Regions from separate parts of the Erwinia tasmaniensis Et1/99 genome, predicted to be linked through region 3. Evidence: predicted binding sites of a transcription regulator. Region 3 holds the regulator's gene; each other region holds the start of a gene.

Region 1 (6,104 bases), 930 kb from region 3:
CCGGGCGTATCCGTCGCTCCGAAGGGGGGATTGCCTGGGGAGATATGCGCAACTGTCTTAATCAGCTCATTGCCGAACCCAGCATAGCCGCCGCGATGTTTGAATACCGCTTCAGCGGCAATGGCGAACTGGCAGGGCATAACCTTGGCAATCTGATGCTAAAAGCCCTGGATCATCTTAGCGTCCGACCGTTAGATGCGATTAATTTGATCCGCAATCTGCTTAAGGTTGACGCATTTCTCATCCCGATGTCCGAACAACCGGTCGATCTGGTGGCGTGTGACGAGGACGGGCAGCTTATATATGGTGAGACGGAAATTGACCAGATGACGAGGCCACCTCGGGAGCTGATGCTCTCCCCGGCGGCGTCCGCCACGCGTGAAGCTATAGACGCGATTGGACAGGCAGATCTGATCCTGGTTGGCCCCGGCAGTTTTTACACCAGCCTGATGCCGGTTTTACTGCTGCCGGAAATTGCCCAGGCGTTGCGCCGCACCCCGGCGAAAATGGTCTTTATCGGCAATCTGGGTAAAGAGCTGAGTCCGGCGGCAGCCGGGCTGACCACCGCTGACAAGCTGGAAATGATGGAAAAGGTGATAGGAAAGCAGGTCATTGATACGCTGGTGCTGGGCCCCTGCACCGATCATGCCCGCCTGGAGCAACGCCTGGTGATCCAGCAACCGTTGGAGGCGGGAGATGTACCTTACCGCCATGACCGTCAGCTGCTGCGCCTGGCGCTGGAGCGCGCGATACAAACGCTGGACTGACGGGTCTGGCAGCACGGTGCGATGCGCGCCTCGTGCTGCCGTGGGACCGTCAGGATGCGGCGATAAACAGCTCACGCACCTGGTGCAGCTGGTCACGAACCTGCGCGGCTTCCTCAAACTCCAGGTTCTGAGCATGCTGCTGCATCTGCGCTTCAAGCTGATGAATACGCTTCTGTAGCCCCTGCGGAGTAAGATCGACATGAGCCGGATCGTCTTCCACAATGCTGCGCCCTTTCATATTACGCGGTTTGGCCTTGTTCTTCGCCAGCCCCTGGCCCAGCTCCAGAATATCGGAGATTTTCTTGTTCAGGCCCTGCGGCACTATGCCGTGTTCTTCATTGTGCAGCTGCTGCTTCTCACGGCGACGCTCGGTTTCACCGATCGCACGCGCCATTGATGGGGTAATTTTGTCGCCATAGAGAATAGCCTTACCGTTGAGGTTACGCGCCGCACGGCCGATGGTCTGGATCAGGGAACGTTCAGAACGCAGGAAGCCCTCTTTATCCGCATCGAGGATCGCGACCAGCGAGACCTCTGGCATATCCAACCCCTCACGCAGCAGGTTGATCCCCACCAGCACGTCAAACTTGCCCAAACGCAGATCGCGGATGATTTCCACGCGCTCTACGGTATCAATGTCCGAGTGCAGATAGCGCACCCGTTCACCGTGCTCCGTGAGGTATTCGGTTAAGTCTTCCGCCATACGTTTCGTCAGCACCGTGACCAGTACGCGCTCGTTGATCGCCACACGTTGTCGAATTTCAGAGAGCAAATCGTCCACCTGGGTGCCCACCGGACGCACTTCGACAATCGGATCGAGCAGGCCGGTAGGACGCACCACCTGGTCAATCACTTCGCCCCCAGACTTTTCCAGCTCGTAATTACCCGGCGTGGCGGAAACGTAGATGGTCTGCGGTGCCAGCCCCTCAAACTCTTCAAATTTCATCGGGCGGTTATCCAGCGCCGACGGCAGGCGGAAGCCGTATTCCACCAGCGTTTCTTTGCGCGCGCGGTCACCACGGTACATGCCGCCAATCTGTGGAATGGTGACATGGGACTCGTCAATCACCAGCAGGCCGTCGGCGGGCAGGTAGTCAAACAGGGTGGGTGGCGCTTCACCCGGCCCGCGCCCGGAAAGATAGCGCGAGTAGTTTTCAATCCCGGAGCAGTAGCCAAGCTCGTTCATCATTTCAAGATCGAACTGGGTTCGCTGGCTCAGGCGCTGCTCTTCCAACAGCTTATTGTTATCCAGCAGGACTTTTTTCCTCTCCACCAGCTCATCCTTGATCTCTTCCATCGCCTGCAGGATGCGCTCACGCGGCGTGACGTAGTGAGTCTTGGGATAGATGGTATAACGCGGGATCACCGATTCTATCTGGCCGGTCAGCGGGTCAAAAATGGACAACCGCTCAACCTCCTCGTCAAACAGCTCCACGCGCAGCGCATAGTCATCGGACTCCGCGGGGAAGATATCAATGACCTCACCCCGCACACGGAAAGTCCCACGCTGGAAAGCCTGATCGTTGCGCGTATATTGCAGCTCTGCCAGGCGGCGCAGAATGGCGCGCTGATCGATAACCATGCCGCGCGACAGGTGCAGCATCATTTTCAGATAGAGATCGGGATCGCCCAGGCCGTAAATAGCGGAAACGGACGCCACCACCACCACGTCACGACGTTCCAGCAGCGCTTTCGTCGCCGACAGGCGCATCTGCTCGATGTGTTCATTTACGGACGCGTCTTTTTCGATAAAGGTGTCAGAACTGGGAACATAGGCTTCAGGCTGGTAGTAATCGTAGTAAGAGACAAAATACTCTACCGCGTTATCCGGAAAAAACTCTTTCATTTCTCCGTAAAGCTGCGCCGCCAGCGTTTTATTGGGCGCCAGCACCATCGTCGGACGATTCAGGTCGGCAATCACGTTAGCAACGGTAAAGGTTTTACCCGACCCGGTTACCCCAAGCAGGGTCTGATGGGCTAAACCATCTTCCAGCCCCTCTTCGAGGCGGCGGATCGCCTCCGGCTGATCGCCGGCGGGTTTAAATTCGGAGTTGAGTTTGAAGACTTTGCTCATTAACAGGCTACCTGATGAAAAAGGACACGAACCGGATTTAATTCTACTCGTCATTGACGATTTTGCCAGCAATAAATACTGGATATAATTACAGCCCTATCGCATGATGCCACTTTCTCACTAAAAGCCCCCTTTTTGCCCAACACTGCGTTTTGTGGCACAAGGGCTAAACAAAAAGGTTATCCCCAGAGAGTTTGAGATTTTAACATTTGTCAATAGCATTGACATAAAATGGGTTGCCGATAGATTCAATATGATGTGCCTTATTGATTTTAGTTAACCAGTTGATTTTCAAGCAGTCTAAATGAAAGTCGAGTTTCGCAGCAACCCGCCTCCAGGCCGCGCCCGCTCTCGCCTTGCGCAGGTTTTCACAACCTAATACACAAGGTTATCCACAGGAATAGTGGATAACTGTTTTCAACGCTTGAGGCGTCTGATGTGTATAAACCGTCCCCACGTACGATTAAACCTGTTAAATATTTTTTTTTGACTTTTTTTTAGCGTATCAGGCGCGCATTAGCGGTGAGAAGATGCGCATTTTCAGCCTGACGGTGGCGCTTTTTCTTGCCATAGCGGCGTAAACACCCTCGATGGCTTTTTATATGGCATTTGCACCACCGGGGGTTCTATACACGCACTGACCCGGTGCAAAAGGCTATTTACCGCGCTGAATAGTTTAGATTTACTCATCAATTACCCACAAAATGGTGAGCTGCGCAGCAAATACCCCACCTTTCACCAAATCTGGCCCGTTAATTGCTTTGATTCACTGTGAGTCATTTTCCTGGTGCCACATGCTTTCACAACACCTTAGCAACAAGCATAAAGCCGCAGGGGTTCTTAACGGAACGCCGGACTGTTTGCCATACGACAGAGAGCGTACGCAAAACAGCTGCGATCTAAAACTTTCTGGAGGAGAGTGTCAGATGCTCAGTTTACGCTCTGTTAATCAGTTCTACGGGCAAAACCACATTTTGTGGGACGTCGATTTAGAACTCGAACCCGGCACCTGCACCGGTATTATCGGGCAGCAGGGCATGGGCAAAACCACGCTGGTGAACTGCATCATGGGACATTTGCCGATTAAAAGCGGCTCCATGACCTGGCAGGGCACCAGCGGCCCGCCACAGGACCTGCTGTTACAGCCGGTAGAAACCCGTGCCGCGCTCGGCATAGGCTATGTACCGCAACGCCGGCACATTTTCTCTCAAATGAGCGTTGAGGATAATTTGCAGATCGCCCTGTTGGCCGGAGCCGGGACATCGAGCCATCGGGCCATCCCAAAGAGCGTTTTCGATCTGTTTCCAGCGCTCTGGTCGCTGCGCCATCAGCGTAGCGGCGAACTGCCCATTGACCAGCAGCAGCAGCTGGCGCTGGCGCGGGCGCTGGTATTGCAGCCAAGCCTGCTGATCCTGGATGAACCCACGGAGGGCATGTCACCCTGGCTGGAAGAGGAGATGGGCAATATGATCCACCGTCTGAATCATGACTTCGGTATCACCATCCTGCTGCTGGAGCAGCGCCTGTCGTTTATCCGCCGTGTTGCAGACTGTTTTCTTTTGCTGCATCGGGGGCGTAACGTGGCTCAGGGTAAAGTGGCACAGCTGGATGACAGGGTGGTCAATACGTGGCTGGCGGTGTGAAGGCCGTGGCGATATGCACGGCGTTGCCGACGGGAACCGCTTCGCTCCTGTCGGCTGAAAAGCCTAAGGCAGAGTGATATACCGCCCAATATCGTCGCGATCCGGCCCCGTCAGATGGGGGATCTCACCAAGACAGGGGGCCGCAATGCGCGCACGCAGCGTCGCCAGATACTCGTGATGTCGTCTGCCTGCGGGCTGGATCCCGTTGGCTATCCAGCCTGCCAGCGTCAGACCGCTGGACAGCACCGCCTGCGAGGTCAGCAGCGCATGGTTAATACATCCCAACTTAACCCCCACCACCAGGATCACCGGCAGCTGCCGTTGAACCACCCAGTCTGCGAAGGTGAAGCTTTCGGAAAGCGGCGTAAACCATCCTCCGGCCCCTTCGGTCAACACCCAGTCAGCCTGCGCCGCGACCGCCGCCAGTCCGGCAGAAAGTTGGCTGGCGGTAATCGGGCGCTGCTCCTCGGCGCTGATAATATGCGGTGAGGTCGGTTCAGCAAATGCCAGCGGGTTGACCATGTCATAGGGCATACGCACGCTGCTGTATTTCTGTAAGGCCAGCGCGTCCTCATTACGCAGGCCTTGCGCGGTCACCTCACAGCCAGAGGCCACCGGCTTATAACCTGCACAGCGGTAGCCCGCCGCCGTGGCCGCCTGCAACAATGCGCAGCTGGCAACGGTTTTACCCACTTCCGTATCGGTTCCGGTGACAAACCAACGTTTACTCACACTCAATCACTCCTGATACCAGTTGATAACTTAGCAGGCAGCCGCGCGCATCGCGCCGCCATACCTGCTCCAGCTGCTGCACATCACGCCGACTCATCATGCTCTCTGAGCGCCCCTGATGCAGATGGGTTGCGCCGATGCCCTTTAGCGAACGCAGCGCGCTCAGCACGTCCGGGAATGCCAGCGTCAGCGTATAGCTCGCCAGCGTCATGCCGTCCGCCGCCCGCTCAATCACCGGCAGGCTGGCAAAATGGTTAAGCGGTGCGCTGCGCCCGAGGTGCTGCCAAGCCGCACGGACTTCGTTAAGCGATCCCTCCGTCAGGGTTGAAAACAGTACCTGCCCGCCCGGTTTCGTGACGCGCCGCAGTTCGCGCAGCGCCAGGGGAAGACTGCTGCACCACTGGACGGCCAGATTGCTCCAGCAGCGGTCAAAACTGGCGTCGGCGAAGGGCAACGCTTCAATGTCGCCGGTGTGATAATCATCCGCCGCCTGATTATCACGCGCCTGCTGTAACATTTTTTCTGACAGATCGAGTGCGGTAACCCGATGCCCGTCCGCTCGCCAGCGCTGGCTGAACCAGCCGGTGCCACAGCCGGCGTCCAGTACCCGTAGCGCGTCGCCGGGGCGGGCATGGGCCAGCAGCCGCTCGCCGCACTGGCGCTGTAGCTCGGCATGCTGGTTGTAGCTGCGCGCGGCGCGGCCAAAAGCGGCCGCTATCGCCCGTTTATTCACCGTCTGTTGCATGCAGCGCCTCCAGCAAGTGGTCAATATCATTCTCACGATGGGCTGCGCTTAGCGTAATACGCAGGCGCGAAGTGCCGGGCGGCACGGTCGGCGGGCGGATGGCTGTCACCCAGCAGCGGCGATCCCGCAGCCGCCGGGCCAGC
Region 2 (6,104 bases), 1.4 Mb from region 3:
ATGCTGAAAAACAGGGCGATCAGCACCAGAGGTAACGCCGCCGCCGTTAGCCCGGCTATAAGCAGACTGCCGGATGAGATAAATGCCAGTGCCAGTCCCCCTTTTAAAATGCGGTACTCGCCCCACAGCGGACACAGACGGGCGCTAATCTGAGAAGCAATAATCAGGCCAACGCCGTTAGCGGCAAAGCAGAGGCTGAAGGCCTGTGGCGAGAGCTGATAAATTTGTTGCAGTACGAACGGAGAGGCACCGATATAGGCAAACATTCCGGACATCATAAACCCTTGCGTCAGGCAGAAGCCCATAAAAGGACGATGGGTGATGACCTGACCCAGCGCCGCCCACGCGGAGAAAATACTGCCCTGACTGCGCCGATCTTCGGTCAGAGTCTCATGAAGTTTAACGCGTGCCAGCAGTAGCAGCAGCAGTGCAAGCAGGGCAATGACCATAAATAGCCCGCGCCAGTCGAGAAAAGCCATCAGCGCACCGCCCACGACCGGTGCGGCGATGGGCGCAAGCCCGTTGACCAGCATCAGCAGGGCAAAAAACCGGGTCAGCTCATGGCCGCTGTACATATCCCGGGCGATAGCCCGTGACAGCACTGCACCGCCGGCAGCGGATAATCCCTCAAACAGACGCGCCAGCAACAGCTGATGGATGTCCTGTGCCAGCGCACAGCCAACCGAGGCTAATAGCAGTAATAGCAGCGACAGTAGCAGAGGACGAATGCGACCATATTTATCGCTAAGCGGGCCGAAAAACAGCTGGCCGAAGCCCAGTCCGAGCAGCCCCGCGGTAAGGCTGAGTTGTGCTGTTGCCGTATTCGTTGCCAGGTCATTTGCCAGCTCTGGCAGTGCAGGAAGATACAGATCGATGCAAAGCGGGCCTAAAGCCGCCAGTAACCCCAGCGTAATGGCATAGCCCAGGCGTTTGCTGTGTGCAGGTGTCATGAAACCTCATTAATGAAAGGCGGCTGCCGAAAAAGGGGGAGATCGCGGGCCATCTTTAGCCAATAAACCGACATTTTTACCCGCCACATTATAAGTATGCTGCGAACAAATTGATAACAATTTGCTGCCATAAAGTTGATTAATCTGCCTTTATATCCCAAGCTTATCACCACACTGATAATGACAGAGGTAGAATAAATGCGTAAGTTAACGGGAATGATTGGTGCTGCGGTAACGCTTGCCGTGCTGTCTGGCTGTACGGTTTACGACCGCGCACAGAGCTATGCCACCAAACCGGTGGTGCAGGATGTGAAGAAAGGGATGACCCGTCAGCAGGTGCGCGATATCGCCGGGCCGGCATCAACTGAAATCACAATGGTTCACGCCCGCGGTACTTGCCAGACCTACGTGCTGGGCGAACGTGACGGTAAGCTGCAGACCTACTTCGTCAGCTACTCCGACACGGGCCGCGTTATGAACTACGGTTTCCAGAGCTGCAAAGAGTACGATACGGATCCGCAGGTGAATCAGTAATCACCGCTTAACAAAAAAAATGGTCACGATGGTGACCATTTTTTTTGCGCTGGCGCTAACTATTACACGCAAACAGGTCGCGTGCCCTCATTCTTCTGACCATCAGTATTCCGGCAGTGTTCTTCAGGTCACCCGTATCGTGGTTTACTTATAAGATAAGGGGATAAAAGCGAAGGGGCCGTGTTACCCGCTCTGGGTGAGTGTATAAGCGCGGGTCAGCGTCGCTGACCCGCATAGCAGGATTAACGCTGGGTTAGCGTCGCTTCGCTATCGGCGTCGGTATCCATAATTTGTTTATCAGTCTGTTTTAACCATTGGCTGGTGAGGGTGCCCGCCGTGATAGAACCGTTCACGTTAAGGGCGGTACGCCCCATATCAATCAGCGGCTCAATGGATATCAGTAATGCTACCAGCGTGACCGGCAGACCCATTGCCGGCAGCACGATCAGCGCTGCAAAGGTTGCCCCGCCGCCAACCCCGGCAACGCCCGCTGAACTCAACGTGACGATAGCCACTAATGTGGCGATCCACATCGGGTCAAACGGGTTAATGCCCACGGTGGGCGCAACCATGACTGCCAGCATGGTCGGATAGAGACCGGCACAGCCGTTCTGTCCTATTGTGGCACCGAATGAAGCGGCAAAGCTGGCGATGGATTCTGGAATGCCCAGACGGCGCGTTTGCGCTTCGACGCTCAGTGGGATAGTTGCGGCGCTGGAGCGGCTGGTGAAGGCAAAAGTGATCACCGGCCACACCTTACGGAAGAAGCGCAGCGGGTTGACGCCATTGGCTGACAGCAGCAGAGCATGCACGGCAAACATGATGGCCATGCCCAGGTAGGATGCCAGCACAAAACCGCCAAGCTTGATGATATCGCTGACGTTAGAGGTGGCGACCACTTTAGTCATCAACGCCAGCACGCCATACGGCGTCAGCTTCATGATTAAACGCACCAGCTTCATCACCCAGGATTGCAGCGTATCAATCGCTTTCAGCACGCGCTGGCCTTTTTCCGCATCATCTTTCAACAGCTGCAACGCGGCTACACCGAGGAACGCGGCAAAAATCACCACGCTGATGATAGACGTTGGATTCGCTCCGGTCAGGTCGGCAAAAGGATTCTTCGGCACAAAGGAGAGCAGTAGCTGTGGCGCGCTGAGATCGGCGACTTTACCTGCATAGGAGCCCTGGATCGCCGCCAGACGCGCGCTTTCCTGTGCGCCCTGGATCAGGCCTCCGGCATTCAGGCCGAACAGCCAGGTCACAAAAACACCCACAACGGCGGCAATGGCGGTGGTAAAGAGCAGCACGCCAATCGTCAAAAAGCTGATTTTTCCCAGCGATGACGCATTATGCAGACGTGCAACGGCGCTGAGGATTGAGGCAAATACCAGCGGCATAACGATCATCTGTAACAGTTGAACATAACCGTTACCGACCAGGTTAAACCAGCTGACGGATTGTTTAATAACCGGGCTGTTCTCGCCATAGATGGTGTGCAGGGCCAGGCCAAACAGCACGCCGATCGCCAGGCCGAAGAGCACCTTCTTCGACAGGCTCCAGCCCGATCCCGTCTTGGCCACTAACATCAGCAGCGCAACAAACGCGACAAGATTTATGATAAGCGGAAAATTCATTTCCATTTTCTCCCAGTGAAACCGGCCTCTGAGGGCTTTTGCTAAAGACAGTTAATGGCTGTCTTACGGTAAGTAAATCAGTTGCGAAATGGTAGCAGCTGCCGCCATGACAGCATTATATCCAAACGGAATGACTTATAACTTTTGGTGCTGACGTTTTATCAGCGGGGCTTTTGACGACCGATCAGCTCGGTAAAGCCGTTTTGTATGTTGCCAATCGCCTGGGTGGTCCATCCCGAGGCGCCAAAGGGCGGCATACCGGGTGGAAACCAGATGGCGTAGCCGACCAGCGCCAGACACAGGGCGCGCTCAAGCTGGTTGCCCTTTTGGCTTCTCAACAGCGGCAGGCCAAAACGCCAGCGGCAGGGCCACAACAGCGGAACGCCGGCCGGGGTGAGCATATCTGCGGCAATGTGGCTAAGATAACCCAGCACCATCCCCTGGAAAACGTCTGCGGGTAAAAGCCAGTCAGAGGGGAGTTTCATTTGCAGCAGGGCAACGCCCGCACCCACGGCCAACAGGCTGTGGGTAAATCCCCTGTGGCCGAAGATCCGCGCAATAGGGTAAGAGAGCCACCTTAGCCGCTGGCCGAGAAATGATTTCGGGTGGTCAATATCCGGCAACAGGCACGTCAGGAGCGCAGCCGGGACAATATGCCACCAGTCCGCACTGGCCAGTATCGGGGTTAGTTCAGCACGTTTGGCAAAAATCGCGCTGGCTATGGCAAAAATGAGGTGGCCTTCGGCCGTCATGGGAATACCTGACTACATAACTGTCGATGTATCCAGTATAGGGAATATATACAGTATAATAAATATGTGACGCTGTAACCAAAGATAAATAGGGGTGTAAAACGGGCGTGACCACGATCTTAATGGACATTAAGCCACATCGGTGGGCGGCGGCACCAGGAATTAACAGGCCGTCACATGCCGCTCGTAACGCCGCTGGCGTTGAGTGACACTTTATTATGTCAACGGACGGCGTTTTTTAACTCAGCGGTTAAGCAGGTGTTGAGACGTAACCTGTTCAAGAGTAGCCAGTTTCACATCAGCCAACGACCAGCGGGCATCGTCTGCGTGTGCGCTATCCGGCACGACAATGGAGCGCATCCGTGCAGCCTTAGTCGCAATCATGCCATTAAAGGAATCTTCAAACGTGACGCAGTTGAGTGGATCAATCCCCAGGGCCGTTGCGGCGTTGAGATAAACCTGAGGATGCGGTTTGCTGTAGGGGAGTGACTCAGCGGAAACCAACACTTCGAAATTTTCGCGCAGGTTAAACATATCCATTACGCGCTCAAGCATATGCAGTGGTGAGGCCGACGCGAGGCCGACTCTCAATCCTGCATCCCGACACGTCTGCAACGCGTGCGCTACGCCTGGCAATAGCGGGCGGGTGTCCTCAATCAGCTGTAGAACGCGATGAATGATGCGCTGGATAACTTCGGCCTGCGAAGGGCCGTTCCAGGGCTGGGCGTCGAACCACATGCGTACGACCTGATCGATGCGCAAGCCTAACGTATCGGGCATGGCTCCCCGTTGACTGAGATCGACGTCAAGCGAGGTAAATACCTCCAGTTCGGCCTGGTACCACAGGGGTTCGGAATCAATCAGCAGGCCATCCATATCAAATATGGCGGCGAGTGCGGGGCGGTGATAAGACATTCAGCGACTCCATTTAACGGTTTATGTCACCCTAACATGAAGTTACGGTGGAAAATATGACTGCGGCGTTACGCGTGGTCAAAAGGCAGGCCTGGTGTCATTTTTCGGGCGCATTGGTGAAACTCACTGTAAACTGACACTTATATCTGATGGACAGGAGAACGCATGACTTATCAACAGGCTGGCAGGATAGCGATAGTGAAACGCATCATGGGGTGGATTATTTTTATTCCAGCCCTGATATCTACGCTGATTTCGCTGATGGTTTTTCTGGAAAAAAGTCGTGAACAGCGCAGCGGGATCAATGCCGTCATGCAGGATTTTGCTCATGTGATGATTGATATGATCCGCTTCAACACCGGTTTTCTTTCCGGATTCTGGCATAACTCGCCGGTACCGGACTTTAACAACGGCAGTAATCTTCTGTTCTGGGGGATCTACATCCTGATATTTATCGGGCTCGCCATGCAGGCTTCTGGAGCGAGAATGTCGCGTCAGGCGCGTTTTCTGCGCGAGGGAATTGAAAACCAAATGATCCTGGAAAAGGCACGAGGCGCGGAAGGTCAAAGCCGTGCACAGCTGGAAGAAAAGATAGTGGTGCCGCGTCATACTTTGTTTCTGCAGATTTTCCCGTTATACATTCTGCCAGCGATCGTTGCTGTCGGCGGATACTTCATCCTCAAACTGGCTGGGTTTATCGGCTAAGAAAAGGTGACGCGCCCTTATGCGGGGCGCGCCACCTCATCTTCACCGTCAAGCAATACGCCCACCGCGCGCTGTGCGTCAGCGATCCACGTGCCGCCAAAGATATTGGCCCGGTTCAATAAATAGTAAAGTTGATAAATCGACTGGCGCTGGCGGAAGTCGTCAGGTAGGGGCCAGACCGACTGGTAGCCACGGCAGACCTGTTCGGGTGAGTGCGGGAACCAAGGCAGCATCGCCAGATCGCATTCACGATCTCCCCAGTAGCAGGCCGGATCGAAAACCCACGGGCCGTTGTCACTCCCGCCGCAGTTAGCGGGCCAAAGATCGCCATGCAGTAAAGAAGGAAGAGGGTGATGCGAGCTCAATGCGTGTTGAGAACACCGGACGATCAGCTCCATATCGCCGTACTGGATGCCTTTTTCTACGGCAAGCTGCAGTTGCCAGCCAATGCGCTGCTCAGCAAAAAAAGTAGACCATCGCCGCTGCCAGCCGTTGGGCTGCGGCGATGTGGTGATATTATTGTCAAAATCGAGGCCAAACTGCGGTTGTTCGCTCCACTGATGCAGTCTTGCCAGCTGCTGCCCCAGCTGGAAAGCACCGCATTCATCCAG
Region 3 (6,104 bases):
TGATAAACCGATTGGTTCACTGCTGCTGCTATGGCCCACGCTGTGGGCGCTGTGGCTGGCTGGGATGCAGGTTCCACCGCTTAAGGTGCTGCTGGTCTTCGTGCTGGGCGTGTTCTTTATGCGCGCGGCGGGCTGTGTGGTGAATGATTTCGCCGACCGCAAAATCGACGGCCATGTTAAGCGCACCCGCGCGCGACCGTTGCCGAGCGGCGCGGTGTCAACACGCGAGGCGAAGCTGCTGTTTGCCGGTCTGGTACTCATCTCTTTTATGCTGGTTCTGACGATGAACAGCATGACCCTCTGGCTGTCGCTGGGCGGGCTGGGCCTGGCCTGGATGTATCCGTTTATGAAGCGCTACACCCATCTGCCTCAGGTGGTGCTTGGCGCGGCGTTTGGCTGGGCGATCCCGATGGCATGGGCGGCGGTCAGTGAAAGCGTGCCGCTAACCTGCTGGCTGCTGTTCCTGGCAAACATATGTTGGACGGTGGCTTACGACACGCAATATGCGATGGTTGACCGCGACGACGATCTGAAAATCGGCGTGAAATCGACGGCGATCCTGTTTGGGCGTTATGACAAGCTGATTATTGGCCTGCTGCAGCTGGCGACAATGATCCTGCTGGCTTGGGTTGGTCGGCAGCTGGCGCTGAACGGCATTTTTTACGTCACGATCCTGGCGGCGGGGGCGTTGTTTATTTATCAGCAGAAGCTGATAGCCCAGCGTCAGCGCGAGCTGTGCTTTAAGGCATTTCTTAATAACAACTGGGTAGGTCTGGTGCTGTTTATTGGCGTGGCGCTGGGTATCTGGTGAAAAAAAAGCCGATGGAAAACCATCGGCTCTGATATATCGGGTCGGACCGTCTGCCCGACCCGACCGTCGTATTCCATCACTCGTGCCCGACGGCACTCTCGATAGTCATTCTCACATCCTGGGTCACCAGATCGGCCAGCAGCTGATAAACCTGGCCGGTACGCTCAACCTGCGCATCGTCAGAATCGCTGATATAGCCTTCATCACGCAGGGTCAGCGCCAGAGAGGTAAATACCGCTTTGTCGAAAAACTCAGGGGCGTTAATGCCGTGCAGCACCGACAGGCGCTGGGCCATGGTTCGGCTCTCTTTCTCTAGCGTGCCACGGTTAATCGTTGGGTTGGCAGTGAGGATCGAGAAGGTAATGGCGTACCGCTGTAGGGTCTCCCGCACGCCTGCGGCCAGCAGTTGCAGAGTGTGGAAACGTCCGGCGCTCAGGTGCAGGCTCTTCTCTTCCGCTATCAATAGCCCCTGGCGAGCCATCTCGGCAACCAGCGCGTCCAGCAAGTCAGGCAGCTCGTGCTCCTCCCAGCGCAGGAACAGCTCGCTCTTGAGCATAGGATAAATCACGCTGACCTGGCGCAGCAGTTCGCTACGGCTCACCTCGCGGTGCTGCGTCAGAATGGCGGCGATCAGCGATGGCATCACCAGCATATGGTGAATATTATTGCGGTAATAGGTCATCAGCACCGCCTGCTCGCGCGGCAGGATAACGATCTCACCGATGCTGTCCTGCTCCAGCTCAAACTTATTCATGCCGAGCGCGTGTTCCAGCAGCGCCTCTGGCGTCATGTCTGGCACCGTAGCGTCGGATGAGTAAGGTACGTTGCGCAGCAGCTGTACGTAGCAGTCAAGCTGCTCGATAAGCTTTTCGCGCGTCATGGAGCGCTGGCGTGAGGCCAGCAGCGCGGTAACACACAGGTTCATGGCATTTGCCGCCCCGGCGTTATTAATGCGCACCATCACCTGCTGTGCAATATCGTTAACCGCCGGGGTTAGCCATGCCGGACGTTGGGATTCGATCGGGTCGATGGCCTCACGCCACTCCGGCACCTGCTGGTTAAGGTAGTTGACCAGCGGGAGCGGTTCTCCAAAGTTAACATACCCCTGGCCGAGGTTACGCAGCTTACGTAGCCCGCGTACCATCGACATAAAGCCTTCTTTTTCTTTGGTCGCTCCGCGCAGCTCTTTGGCGTAGGTTCCGACCTCCATCACGTGCTCGTAACCGATATAGATCGGCACCAGGGTGATAGGGCGATTGCCGCCGCGCAGCATCGCCTGAATGGTCATCGACAGGGTGCCGGTTTTCGGCTCCAGCAGGCGGCCGGTACGTGAACGCCCACCTTCAACAAAGTATTCAACAGAATAACCACGGGTGAACAGCTCGCCGAGATATTCCCGGAACACCGTCGAATAGAGTTTGTTACCCTTAAAAGTGCGGCGAATAAAGAACGCGCCGAGGCGACGGAAGATCGGCCCGGCAGGCCAAAAGTTCAGGTTAATCCCGGCGGCAATATGCGGCGGTACCAGGCCCTGATGATAGAGCACGTAAGAGAGCAGCAGGTAATCCATGTGACTGCGGTGACAGGGCACGTAAACAATTTCGTGACCGTCCTGTGCCAGCTGACGCACGCGCTCACCGCCGTTAACGTTGATCCCCTGGTAGAGTTTGCTCCAGGTCCAACCCATGATGCGATCGGTCAGGCGAATCGCTTCGTAAGAGAAATCGGCAGCGACTTCCTCCATCAGCTCAATCGCATTCTGCTGCGCTTTTTCGTGGGAAATTTTCTTGCTGCGCGCCTCGTCCTCTACCGCTTTCGCGATGGCCTTCGACTGTAACAGCTTATTGAACAGATCCTGACGTACCGGCAGACGCGGCCCGACCGCCGCCAGGCGCTGACGGGCAAAGTGCATGCGCGCCACGCGAGCCAGCTTCTGGGCAATAGTTTTGTCGGTGCCGTGTTCTGTTGCCATGTGGCGTAGCGACACCATTGGTGAAAAACGCACGAAGCTGTCACGACCTAACCACAGCACGGCAAAGAATTTTTGGATGCCGTTCAGCACGCGCAGATGCGGCTGCTCGTCGCCCTGAACTTCGCGGCCTGGAGCACGTCCAAACATGACCGAGACCGGCACCATCTGGACATCAAGATCCGGATTGTTGCGGTGCAGATCCAGGTAGTCATGGAACAGCTTAACCGACTCCAGATTCGGAACAAAATAGGGAAACACGCGTGGGCCATCATGGATAAAGACGTGACGTGGCAACAGATTGCCGTCGATCTCCAGCGGTTCCAGCGGATCGGGCAGGTCCTGTTTGCGGCACTGCTCGCGCAGCGCAAGAAGATCGGCCTTTGAATCATAAGGCAGTACATACATAATAGGGCGCGACGTATCAAGCCCAAGTTCAGCAACCGGTTCTGCCGGAATTGCTTTACTTTTTACCAGTAATTTAACCGGTAAATTCAATAAGTTATAATATAAATTACGCCAACCTGACATAGATAATATGAAGCCTCTTGTTAGCAAAGCGATGCAAGCATACCAGAAAGCATCTGCGGAATCTGTGATGTTACGAAACCCGCTACACCCCGCCATTGACATTAAACTTTTTAAGGGACTTCGCCATTATGGCAAATAATGCCACCGGATTGACGCGAATTATCAAGGCCGCTGGATATTCGTGGAAAGGTTTGCGCGCCGCATGGCGACATGAAGCGGCCTTTCGTCAGGAAACCGTAGCGGTGACGATCGCCATTTTTATTGCCGCTTTGCTTGATGTTGACGCGGTGACTCGCGTACTGCTGATTGGTACTGTAGTGATGGTTATCATCGTCGAAATTCTGAACAGCGCCATCGAAGCGGTTGTTGACCGTATTGGCAGCGAAATTCATCCCCTTGCTGGACGGGCAAAAGATATGGGTTCTGCCGCCGTGTTGTTGAGCATTCTGCTGGCGGTATTTGTCTGGATCATGCTGCTGGTGCCCCATTCGTGATGAGGGACTCATAAATTACAACAACCTGAATTTCGTCCAACTTTAGGTTTTCAATATAGAAATACCTGTATATACTCACAGTCGACTGTATAAACAACCAGGGGGCGGGATGAAAGCACTAACGGCAAGGCAGCAGCAGGTTTATGACCTGATTCGCGACCACATTAATCAAACCGGTATGCCCCCAACACGGGCAGAGATTGCCGCGCAGCTCGGTTTCCGTTCCCCGAATGCGGCTGAAGAGCACCTTAAGGCGCTGGCGCGTAAAGGCGTGATTGAGATTGTGTCCGGTGCATCACGCGGCATTCGCCTGATGATGGAAGACGAGAGTGGGCTTCCGTTAATCGGCCGCGTAGCGGCAGGTGAGCCGCTGCTTGCAGAACAACATATCGAAGGACACTACCAGGTCGATCCCGGTTTGTTTAAGCCCGGCGCGGATTTTCTGCTGCGCGTTAGCGGTATGTCAATGAAAAACATCGGTATTATGGATGGAGACCTGCTGGCGGTGCACAAAACAGAAGATGTGCGTAACGGTCAGGTTGTCGTCGCGCGTATTGATGATGAAGTCACGGTTAAGCGACTAAAAAAGAATGGCAATATGGTAGAGTTACTGCCGGAAAATCCTGATTTTCAGCCAATCGTCGTCGACCTGCGTCAGCAGACCCTGACCATTGAGGGGCTTGCAGTCGGCGTTATCCGTAACGGCAACTGGCTGTAAATATCGATACGAACGAATAATGCGCGTTGCGCCCGCAGCGCGTGCTCACTGAATACGCAAAACGGGCCCAATAGATTTCGCGTTGCGGCAAGGCCCTGCTCAACATATCCATCCCAGCTGCCGTTATGATGCTATGACAAGGCCGGTGACGTAGTGATGTAACGGAAGCCGGTTAGTCCTATTGACACATTTCATTACTTAAGCTGAATTCTGTCTATTTTATTGATTTTCATTTCTTTTTCCCGCTACTTTCCCCGCCGCCGAGTATGTTTACTATCGCAACGCTATTCCTCTACTACAATTATCTCTGTGTCAGGTTTTTTCCCAGATAATTATCTACCTAAAAGCCGAAAGATGAAGTTAACAAGCTGTTTAACCCCGAGTAGAGGATACATTTTATGAATAAACACGAAGCCGGCGGTAACTGGAAGCAGTTTAAAGGTAAAGTTAAAGAGCAATGGGGCAAACTGACCGATGACGACCTGACGGTCGTTGAAGGTAAGCGCGATCAGCTAGTGGGCAAGATTCAGGAACGTTATGGCTATGAAAAGGATCGGGCCGAGAAAGAGCTAAGCGACTGGGAATCCGGTCACGACCACCGCTGGTAACCAGCGGCTGTTAACGCGCAAAAAGCTCCCGATTGCGGCACAAGGAGAGTGCCTCCAGCTCGCGTCTTAGTCTGTCAGACTTCGCCTATCGTCCGCGTTTTTTCGTCTGCACGCTGTGATCGTGATGGCAGGCACCCTGATGCGTGCAGGTTTCAATTTCTTCGCACGGCCGGCAAAAACCATGCGCTTCAATCACGCTGTGGCCCAGGGTAAAACCTGATTTGAGGGCCAGCGATTTCAGAATATCTTCCACCCCCTCTGCAGGTTGTTCCGTGACCTGACCACAACGATCGCATATTAGCATCGCCGACGTATGGGAAGGCTGCTCGAAGTGATGGCAGACCACGTAACTGTTGGTCGACTCTACGCGATGTATAAAGCCCTGCTCCAGCAGGAAGTCCAGGGCGCGATAGACGGTGGGAGGCTTCGCCTGAGGCTCGGAAACGCGCAATAAATCCAGCAAATCGTAAGCGCTGATCGCCCCGTTATGTTGGCTCATCAGACGCAGAACCTCGAGACGCTGGGGCGTCAGGCGCACGCTGCGTTGTTGACAAATAATTTCCGCCTGCGTCAGAATTTTTTCAGCGCTGGTCATATTTCTAGTTCCTCATCAGGCCAGAATCAGGATGTTATTTTATCACACCTGTCATAAAACGCCGAGTTTGCTATTCATCAGGGCCAAACTGATCCGTTTTGCAATACGGTCAACCCGAAAATGTTTTCCGGCAGATCGCGGTTTAATCAACTGAATTTAATGATGTTATGTGATTTTTCTTAGTGCTATTTTAAGTTGTGTCATTGATTTAATATGCCAAAACGTATTTACATACCCTGATTATCTTGATATTTCTTGACACAGGGTCTGGAAATGATTGGCACTAAAAAGGTTACCTGGAGCTTAACGGTAAGCTTTATAGCAGATTATTAAAAAGAACAATGAACTAATCAGCCCACTCATATTCACTTAATTCAC

What was found. The regulator LexA, encoded in region 3, represses DNA repair genes until DNA is damaged. The targets are predictions, from matches to a motif close to TNCTGTATGTACATACAGNA.
Region 1: a site for LexA is predicted at 2,918-2,937, ahead of uvrB (excinuclease ABC subunit UvrB). Genes of this name have one in related genera too.
Region 2: a site for LexA is predicted at 3,910-3,929, ahead of ETA_RS10360 (metal-dependent hydrolase). Genes of this name have one in related genera too.

The regions. Positions count from the first base shown of each region.
Region 1 covers NC_010694.1:2,548,520-2,554,623, forward strand. Annotated here, with positions in the region: gene yvcK (uridine diphosphate-N-acetylglucosamine-binding protein YvcK) at 1-767, shown strand, start outside; gene uvrB (excinuclease ABC subunit UvrB) at 817-2,841, opposite strand; gene ETA_RS12425 (ABC transporter ATP-binding protein) at 3,768-4,484, shown strand; gene bioD (dethiobiotin synthase) at 4,548-5,216, opposite strand; gene bioC (malonyl-ACP O-methyltransferase BioC) at 5,209-5,961, opposite strand; gene bioF (8-amino-7-oxononanoate synthase) at 5,942-6,104, opposite strand, start outside.
Region 2 covers NC_010694.1:2,093,562-2,099,665, reverse strand. Annotated here, with positions in the region: gene ETA_RS10375 (multidrug effflux MFS transporter) at 1-950, opposite strand, end outside; gene osmE (osmotically-inducible lipoprotein OsmE) at 1,149-1,484, shown strand; gene ETA_RS10365 (L-cystine transporter) at 1,727-3,121, opposite strand; gene ETA_RS10360 (metal-dependent hydrolase) at 3,283-3,873, opposite strand; gene hxpB (hexitol phosphatase HxpB) at 4,117-4,788, opposite strand; gene ETA_RS10350 (YniB family protein) at 4,954-5,493, shown strand; gene ETA_RS10345 (fructosamine kinase family protein) at 5,511-6,104, opposite strand, start outside.
Region 3 covers NC_010694.1:3,476,668-3,482,771, reverse strand. Annotated here, with positions in the region: gene ubiA (4-hydroxybenzoate octaprenyltransferase) at 1-811, shown strand, start outside; gene plsB (glycerol-3-phosphate 1-O-acyltransferase PlsB) at 888-3,311, opposite strand; gene ETA_RS16710 (diacylglycerol kinase) at 3,440-3,805, shown strand; gene lexA (transcriptional repressor LexA) at 3,915-4,523, shown strand; gene ETA_RS16700 (CsbD family protein) at 4,922-5,131, shown strand; gene zur (zinc uptake transcriptional repressor Zur) at 5,217-5,726, opposite strand.